Regions from separate parts of the Rhizobium sp. BK312 genome, predicted to be linked through region 1. Evidence: predicted binding sites of a transcription regulator. Region 1 holds the regulator's gene; the other holds the start of a gene.

Region 1 (4,154 bases):
TGGTGGCGCCAGCCTTCTCCAGCGCGGTCTCGACCTTCCGCATGGCCATGGCGAAGTCGCGCGTGCCGTCAGCCGTCTCCGCCCAGTTGGCCGTATAGACGCCGGGATCTCCGCCGAGCGCATCGATGACCAGGCCGGAATCGTCCGAGAGTGCCGGCAAGCCGGAGGCGTTGGCGGAGGCGAGCGCCTTGATCGTCGCATTTTCCTCGAAAGTCGTGCCCGTCTCGTCCGGCTCGATGAAGTTGAGATCGGCGGCGGACTTGGCGGCAAAGCCGAGCGGCCCGATCAGATCGCGGATTTCCTGGATCTTGCCGGCATTGTGGCTGGCGACGACGATGGTCTTGGTGTCGAGCTTGCGCATGTGCTGTCCTGTCATAGGCCCCAGATGCGGGGTTCGGTGCATTCCAGGCTGTTGCCGGCCGGATCGCGGAAATAGATCGAACGGCCGCCATTCGGCCAGTGAAAATCGGCTTCGATATCGACACCGGCTGCCTTCAGCCTCTCGGCCATGGCGCCGATCTCGTTGCCATCGACGCGGAAGCAGACATGACCCTGCCCCTTCGTGCCGTGCGGCGGCACGGGCAGGGCACCCGGCTCATGCGGCTTGACCGTTTCCTCGCTGTTGAAGATCAGGAGCACGCCCGGCCCGCAGCGATAGAAGACATGACGGTTGCCGCCGCGCGAGATCTTCTGCAATCCGAGCACGCCACCATAAAAGGCCTCGGCTGCATCGAGATCCTCCGCATAAAGCGCGGTTTCAAGGACGCCTGCGAGGGCCGGGTCAGCCATTCAAAATATCCTCAGGCGATAGCCTGCTTCTGCAGCTCCACCAGTTCGGCAATGCCGTTCTTGGCCAGATGCATCAGCGTGGCGAATTCCTCTTCGCTGAAGGGGGCACCCTCAGCCGTTCCCTGGATCTCGACGATGCCGCCCTTGCCCGTCATGACGAAATTGGCGTCGGTCTCGGCCGAGGAATCCTCAAGATAGTCGAGATCGATGACAGGCTGATCGGCGAAGATGCCGCAGGAGATGGCGGCGATGTGATCCTTCAGCACGCGCTCGACCTTCACCATGTTGCGGCTTTCCATCCACTTCAGGCAGTCGTAAAGCGCGATCCAGCCACCGGTGATCGAGGCCGTGCGCGTGCCGCCATCGGCCTGGATGACGTCACAATCGACGGTGATCTGGCGCTCGCCGAGTTCCTTGAGATCGACGACGGCGCGCAGCGATCGGCCGATGAGGCGCTGGATTTCCTGCGTACGGCCACCCTGCTTGCCGGCGGCAGCTTCGCGCTTCATGCGCTCGCCGGTTGCGCGCGGCAGCATGCCGTATTCGGCCGTGACCCAGCCCTTGCCGCTGTTGCGCAGCCATGGCGGCGTCTTGTCCTCCAGGCTTGCCGTGCAGAGCACATGCGTATCGCCGAATTTCACCAGGCAGGAGCCTTCCGCATGCTTGGAAAAATTGCGCTCGAACGACACCTTGCGCATCTGGTCGGTTTTTCTGCCTGAAGGCCGCATTCCACTCTCCTGAAAGTTTGTTGACCGCTTCTACGACCCACAGGCGGCTTTTGCAAAGGAAAAGCAGGCTGCAAAGCCGCTCGGCAGCCATGGCGGCATTTTTACCTTTTGCCATTGCTAACTGAATGATTATATTTTGCCCAAGGCTCAACGGAATGGATCTGACAGCAAAATGGTATTCACGACATCGTCGGTCTCGGATGTCATTGCTGCACTGGACGAACGCTCCAAGGAAATCTTCCGTCGCATCGTCGAAGGCTATCTTGAGAACGGCGAGCCATTGGGCTCGCGCAATCTCTCGCGCCTCTTGCCCATGTCGCTGTCGCCGGCTTCCGTGCGCAATGTCATGAGCGATCTGGAAGAGCTGGGGCTCATCTATTCGCCGCATGTGAGCGCCGGGCGCTTGCCGACCCAGGTGGGCCTGCGCTTCTTCGTCGATGCTTTCATGCAGGTCGGCGATCTCTCGGCCGAGGACCGCGCCAATATCGACCGGCAGGTGCGCGGCAGCAATCGCGACCAGCCGGTGGAATCGATGATGTCGGAGGCAAGCCGGGTGCTGTCGGGCATCTCGCGCGGCGCCGGTCTCGTCATCACCTCCAAGAGCGATCCGGTTCTCAAACATGTGGAATTCATCCGGCTGGAGCCGACCAAGGCACTCGCCGTGCTCGTCGGCGAGCACGATCAGGTGGAAAACCGCATTATCGAGCTGCCGGCCGGCACCACATCGTCGCAGCTGACGGAAGCGGCCAACTTCCTCAACGCCCATATGACCGGCCAGACGATGCCGGAATTGCGGCGGCAGCTGCAAACTCTCAAGGAAAGCGTGCGCCAGGAGCTGGATAGCCTCTCCCATCAGCTGGTCGAGCGCGGCATCGCCGTCTGGTCCGGCGGCGATGACGACGGCAAGCCGACGCAGCTTATCGTTCGAGGTCATTCCAATCTACTCGCCGAAATCGGCGGCGCGGAGGATCTGGATCGTCTGCGCCTGCTTTTCGACGATCTGGAGAAGAAGGACAGCCTGATCGAGATCCTCAATCTCGCCGAAAGCGGACCGGGTGTACGCATCTTCATCGGCTCGGAAAACAAGCTCTTCTCGCTGTCGGGCTCTTCGCTGATCGTTGCGCCCTATCGCGATGATGATGACCGCATCGTCGGCGCCGTCGGTGTCATCGGCCCGACGCGGCTGAACTACGCCCGCATCGTGCCCATGGTCGATTATACCGCGCAGCTGATCTCGCGGCTTTCGCGACCTGGAATCTGAGGAGAGGATCTAGAGCAATTCCAGGAAAAGTGCGCAGCGGTTTTCCGTCCGGAATTGCGAGGCAACAAAGAGATAGAGCGGTTCAGGGATTCCGTGGAAAACTGAACCACTCTAGCGGCTAAGGTCAATCGGGAAGCAAGGTTCCCGATCCGCCCATTTCGGCTGGCAAGTCCTTCTGCTTCGGCAGCCCGTCTTTCAGATGCAGCACCGTCGTCTCGTAGTTGACATGCACGCCAGGCTGAAAATCGAGGTCGGGCAGGACGGCCGCGTAGACATCGGTCACGCCCCACGGCGGATGTTCCGTCAGAAGATGACCGCCGCAGACCGTGCACCACTTGCGCACGCTCTTCTCGGTCTTCTGGTAGCTGCCGATCTTGTCCGCGCCTTTGGTGACGTGCACGGCTTCCGGCGGCCAGAGCGAGAAGGCATTGATCGGCCCTGCCGACCATTCCCGACAGGAGTCGCAATGGCAGTAGCCCATCGCCATTGGCTCGCCATCAACTGCGATTTCCACCGCGCCACAGAAACACTTGCCTGAAAGGGATTTGCCATTAGACATTGATCTCACCTCGCTGTGCTGAGATGTATTTCAGAATACCACTGGTAGGGAGGGCTGAACAGCCGATGTCACAAGCGGCAGCAATGAGCAGGCAGAGGTATTGCCGTCATCGCAAAGCCGTGAATTGGCTGTTCTTCTCGACAAAGCCTTGATTTTTTCCGAGCAAACCTCGATATCGGGCACATCCAAAGACCAAGCAATTCGGAGACCGTCATGACCGACGAAACAACAAAAACCGGACCTGACGCCACGGCGGCCGACACGTCAGCGGATTTCGCGCAGGATGCAGCGGAAACCGTAGATGCGGCCGAGCCGTCCCAGCCAGATCCGGTTGAGCTGCTGAAGGCCGAAAACGGCGAACTGCGCGATCGGTATCTTCGCCTGGCTGCCGAGATGGACAACCTCCGTCGTCGCACCGAGCGCGATGTGAAGGATGCAAAGTCCTATTCCGTGGCAAGCTTTGCCCGCGACATGCTCTCGGTGGCAGACAATCTGCGCCGCACGCTGGATGCCATTCCGGCTGAAGCACGCGCCGGCGCTGAAGCCGGCCTTAAGACGCTGATCGAAGGCGTCGAGATGACTGAGCGTTCGATGTTGTCGGCTCTCGAGCGTCACGGCGTGCGCCAGCTCGAACCGATCGGACAGAAGTTCGATCCCAATTTCCATCAGGCCATGTTCGAAGTGCCCAATCCCGAGGTGCCGAACAACACGGTCGTTCAGGTGGTGCAGGCAGGTTTCGCCATTGGCGATCGCGTTCTGCGCCCGGCCATGGTCGGCGTTGCCAAGGGTGGCCCCAAGATTGTCGAAAATGCCGAGC
Region 2 (4,154 bases), on a different contig from region 1:
GCGTAAATTTGCGCTGCCGCAAAACTTGGCGGCTTTGGGCTGAAGTCGTAAGGCCTAAAACGAAAAGGGCGACCCGAGGGCCGCCCTTCGTCAATTCCGGAATGCCGGATTGAACAATCGTAATAAGGCCGTTGGCCTATCACATCATGTCCATGCCGCCACTTCAGGCCGCTTTGCGGCCTGAAGCACTAAAAGTGCATGGGCGAAGCTTTATGGACATTCCTGTGATGAGGCCGTTGGCCTATCACATCATGTCCATGCCGCCCATGCCGCCCATACCGCCCGGCATGCCGCCAGGAGCATCCTTCTTCGGCAGCTCGGCGATCATGGCTTCGGTGGTGATCAGCAGCGAAGCAACCGAAGCTGCGTTCTGCAGAGCCGTACGAACAACCTTGACCGGGTCGACGATGCCCATGGCGATCATGTCGCCATATTCAGACGTCTGGGCGTTGTAGCCGTAGTTGTCTTCGTTCTTGTCGAGAACCTTGCCGACAACGATCGAAGCTTCGTCACCAGCGTTTTCTGCGATCTGGCGAACGAGCGACTGCAGGGCACGGCGAACGATGTTGACGCCGGCTTCCTGATCCTGGTTTTCACCCTTGACAGTGATCTTCGTGGAAGAACGCAGGAGGGCGATACCGCCGCCCGGTACGATACCTTCCTGAACAGCAGCGCGCGTCGCGTTGAGAGCGTCGTCGATGCGGTCCTTCTTTTCCTTCACTTCGACTTCCGTCGAGCCGCCAACGCGGATCACGGCAACGCCGCCAGCGAGCTTGGCAAGACGTTCCTGCAGCTTCTCGCGGTCGTAGTCGGAGGTGGTCTCTTCGATCTGAGCCTTGATCTGGGCAACGCGGCCCTCGATGTCGGACTTGGCGCCAGCGCCGTCGACGATCGTGGTGTTTTCCTTGGAGATCGAAACCTTCTTGGAACGGCCGAGCATGTCGAGGGTGACGGACTCAAGCTTGATGCCGAGGTCTTCGGAGATGACAGTGCCGCCCGTCAGGATGGCGATGTCTTCCAGCATGGCCTTGCGGCGATCACCGAAGCCCGGAGCCTTGACGGCAGCGATCTTCAGGCCGCCGCGCAGCTTGTTGACGACGAGGGTCGCAAGAGCTTCGCCTTCGACGTCTTCAGCGATGATGAGGAGCGGCTTGCCGGTCTGAACGACGGCTTCGAGAACCGGAAGCATGGCCTGCAGGTTCGAGAGCTTCTTCTCATGCAGGAGGATGAACGCGTCTTCGAGGTCGGCGATCATCTTTTCCGGGTTGGTCACGAAGTAGGGGCTGAGGTAGCCGCGGTCGAACTGCATGCCTTCGACGACTTCGAGTTCGGTTTCGGCGGTCTTGGCTTCTTCAACCGTGATGACGCCTTCATTGCCGACCTTCTGCATGGCTTCAGCAATATCGAGACCGATCTGCTTTTCGCCGTTTGCGGAGATCGTGCCGACCTGGGCAACTTCTTCCGAGGTGTTGATCTTCTTGGCCTTGGCCTGGAGATCCTTGACGACTTCTGCAACAGCGAGGTCGATACCGCGCTTCAGATCCATCGGGTTCATGCCGGCTGCAACAGCCTTGGCACCTTCGCGAACGATCGCCTGGGCAAGAACGGTTGCGGTGGTGGTGCCGTCACCGGCGACGTCGTTGGTCTTCGAAGCAACTTCGCGGACCATCTGGGCGCCCATGTTTTCGAACTTGTCTTCGAGTTCGATTTCCTTGGCGACGGAGACGCCGTCCTTGGTGATGCGCGGAGCGCCGAAGGACTTGTCGATGACGACGTTACGACCCTTCGGGCCGAGCGTGACCTTCACTGCGTCAGCGAGGATGTCGACGCCACGAAGCATCTTTTCGCGGGCGCTGCGGCCGAATTTTACTTCTTTAGCTGCCATGTTTGAAACTCCTGAATTCGCGTTTTCCGGGCTTTAAGACCCGTCAGCTTTATCGGAAAAGGGAACCGGCCAATTAGCCGATGATGCCCATGATGTCGGCTTCCTTCATGATCAGAAGGTCTTCGCCGTTGAGCTTGACTTCAGTGCCCGACCACTTGCCGAACAGAACGCGATCGCCAACCTTGACGTCGAGTGCTACGACCTTGCCGGCCTCATCACGAGCGCCGGAACCGACGGCGACGATTTCGCCTTCCTGCGGCTTTTCCTTGGCGGTGTCGGGAATGATGATCCCACCCTTGGTCTTTTCTTCCGACTCGACGCGACGAACGACGACGCGGTCATGAAGGGGGCGGAAATTGGTGCTTGCCATTGTCTAATCCCTCGATCAAATGACATTCACGGATCAGCGGGGATCCGTATGGATTTTGTTAGCACTCATCCTCAGAGAGTGCTAGCGACCGTGATTTAGGGGTGGCTTCCGGACGAGTCAAGGACAGCACTGTGAATTTTTTGCGGCGCGCCTCGGCTTGTTTTGAGGATGATTAACGCCCATGGCGAAGCCGCGTAGCATGTAGTTGCAAAGGTTCTCTCATTTTGCCCTCGTGAAGACAGGGTCAGGTCAAGCCTTTTCCAGAGCGTCATCCCGTTGCTTCCGCTGCGCAATCTTGCCGCTCGCCGACCTTGCCCACGCCTGCTGCTCAGGCCTTGTGCGACGCAAAAACCTTGCATGGCGCTCTTGTAATTTGCCGGCCGGTTTGCGATGTCAGCCCGTGATTTATTTGATGCGAGGACGGCATGGGCAAACGGATCGAGAGCTTTCGCGACATCGGCGGACTTTATGATGTTGCGCTCTGCGATGTCTGGGGCGTGCTCCATAACGGCGTCACGGCCTACAAGGAAGCCTCCATCGCGCTCGAAGCCGCCCGCGACGAAGGCCTTGCGGTCGTCCTCATCACCAACTCTCCGCGCGTTGCTCTGAAGGTCGTCGAGCAGCTGCGTGCGATCGGTGTTCCCGACAGCGTCTACGATCGCATCATCACCTCGGGCGATGTCACCCGCAAGCTGATTGCCGAGGGACCGAAGAAGGTGTTTCTGCTCGGTCCGGAGCGCGACATTGGTATCCTCGAAGGTCTTGACGTTCAGCGGGTCGATGCCGGCGAAGCGGAAAGCATCGTCTGCACCGGCTTCTTCGATGACGAGACCGAAACGCCTGACGATTATACCGAGATGCTGACGGCCTGGGCGGCCCGCCACGTACCGCTGATCTGTGCCAACCCGGATCTGGTGGTCGAGCGCGGCCATCGCATGATCCCCTGCGCCGGCGCCATGGCCGCCTATTACGAGCGGCTCGGCGGCCAGACGCGCATCGCCGGCAAGCCGCACCAGCCGATCTACGATGCAGCGATCGCGGCCGCCCGCGAGGTCAAGAGCGAATTTCCGCTGTCGCGCGTGGTGGCAATCGGTGATGGCATGCCGACCGACGTGCGCGGCGCACTCGATTACGGCCTCGATCTTCTTTATATCAGCCATGGCATCCACGCCCGCGAATATGTCGTCGAGGGGCATACGGATGAGGCCGCTCTCGGCGCCTTCCTGGCGCGCGAACAGGCCTCGCCGAAGTGGTGGATGCCGCGCCTTGTCTGAGGAGGGTGGCAGTCGATGACCGTTTTCCACCGCAACGAAACCCGCGAGCCGCTTCCCGATGCCTTGAAGGGCGGCGTGGTCGCCATCGGCAATTTCGACGGCGTGCACCGCGGCCATCAATCGGTGCTGACGCGCGCACTGGAGATCGCCAGAGAGCGCGGCATTCCGGCTCTGGTGCTGACTTTCGAGCCGCATCCGCGCACGGTCTTCAAGCCCGATCAACCCGTGTTCCGCCTGACGCCTGCGCCTTTGCGAGCGCTGCTGCTGGAAGCGCTCGGCTTCAACGCCGTTATCGAATATCCTTTCGATCGCACTTTCTCGCAGCGCTCGGCGGATGAATTCGTGCATTCGATCCTGATCGACTGGCTGCACGCATCGGAAGTCGTCACCGGCTTCGATTTTCATTTCGGCCATGATCGTCAGGGAGGCCCCGCCTTCCTCATGAATGCCGGCAGTCACAACGGCTTCGGCGTGACGTTGATCGATGCCTTCCGCGACGAAAACACGGAGGTCATCTCGTCGAGCCGCATTCGTACGCTGCTCGCGGACGGCGACGTTGCCCAAGCCGCCGGTCTGCTCGGCTATCGCTATACCGTTCAGGCGCCTGTCATCGGTGGCGAAAAGC

What was found. Region 1 encodes HrcA, which represses chaperone genes, less so after heat shock. Its sites were predicted from a motif close to GTTAGCACTCNCNNNNNGNGAGTGCTAAC; they were not measured.
Region 2: a site for HrcA is predicted at 2,313-2,341, ahead of groES (co-chaperone GroES). Genes of this name have one in related genera too.

What each region holds. Positions count from the first base shown of each region.
Region 1 covers NZ_JACHZP010000005.1:306,841-310,994, forward strand. The annotation lists gene rdgB (RdgB/HAM1 family non-canonical purine NTP pyrophosphatase) at 1-361, opposite strand, end outside; gene FHT85_RS16370 (VOC family protein) at 373-789, opposite strand; gene rph (ribonuclease PH) at 801-1,517, opposite strand; gene hrcA (heat-inducible transcriptional repressor HrcA) at 1,690-2,778, shown strand; gene FHT85_RS16385 (GFA family protein) at 2,903-3,337, opposite strand; gene grpE (nucleotide exchange factor GrpE) at 3,551-4,154, shown strand, end outside.
Region 2 covers NZ_JACHZP010000003.1:109,892-114,045, forward strand. The annotation lists gene groL (chaperonin GroEL) at 245-1,885, opposite strand; gene groES (co-chaperone GroES) at 1,959-2,255, opposite strand; gene FHT85_RS09145 (TIGR01459 family HAD-type hydrolase) at 2,681-3,529, shown strand; gene FHT85_RS09150 (bifunctional riboflavin kinase/FAD synthetase) at 3,545-4,154, shown strand, end outside.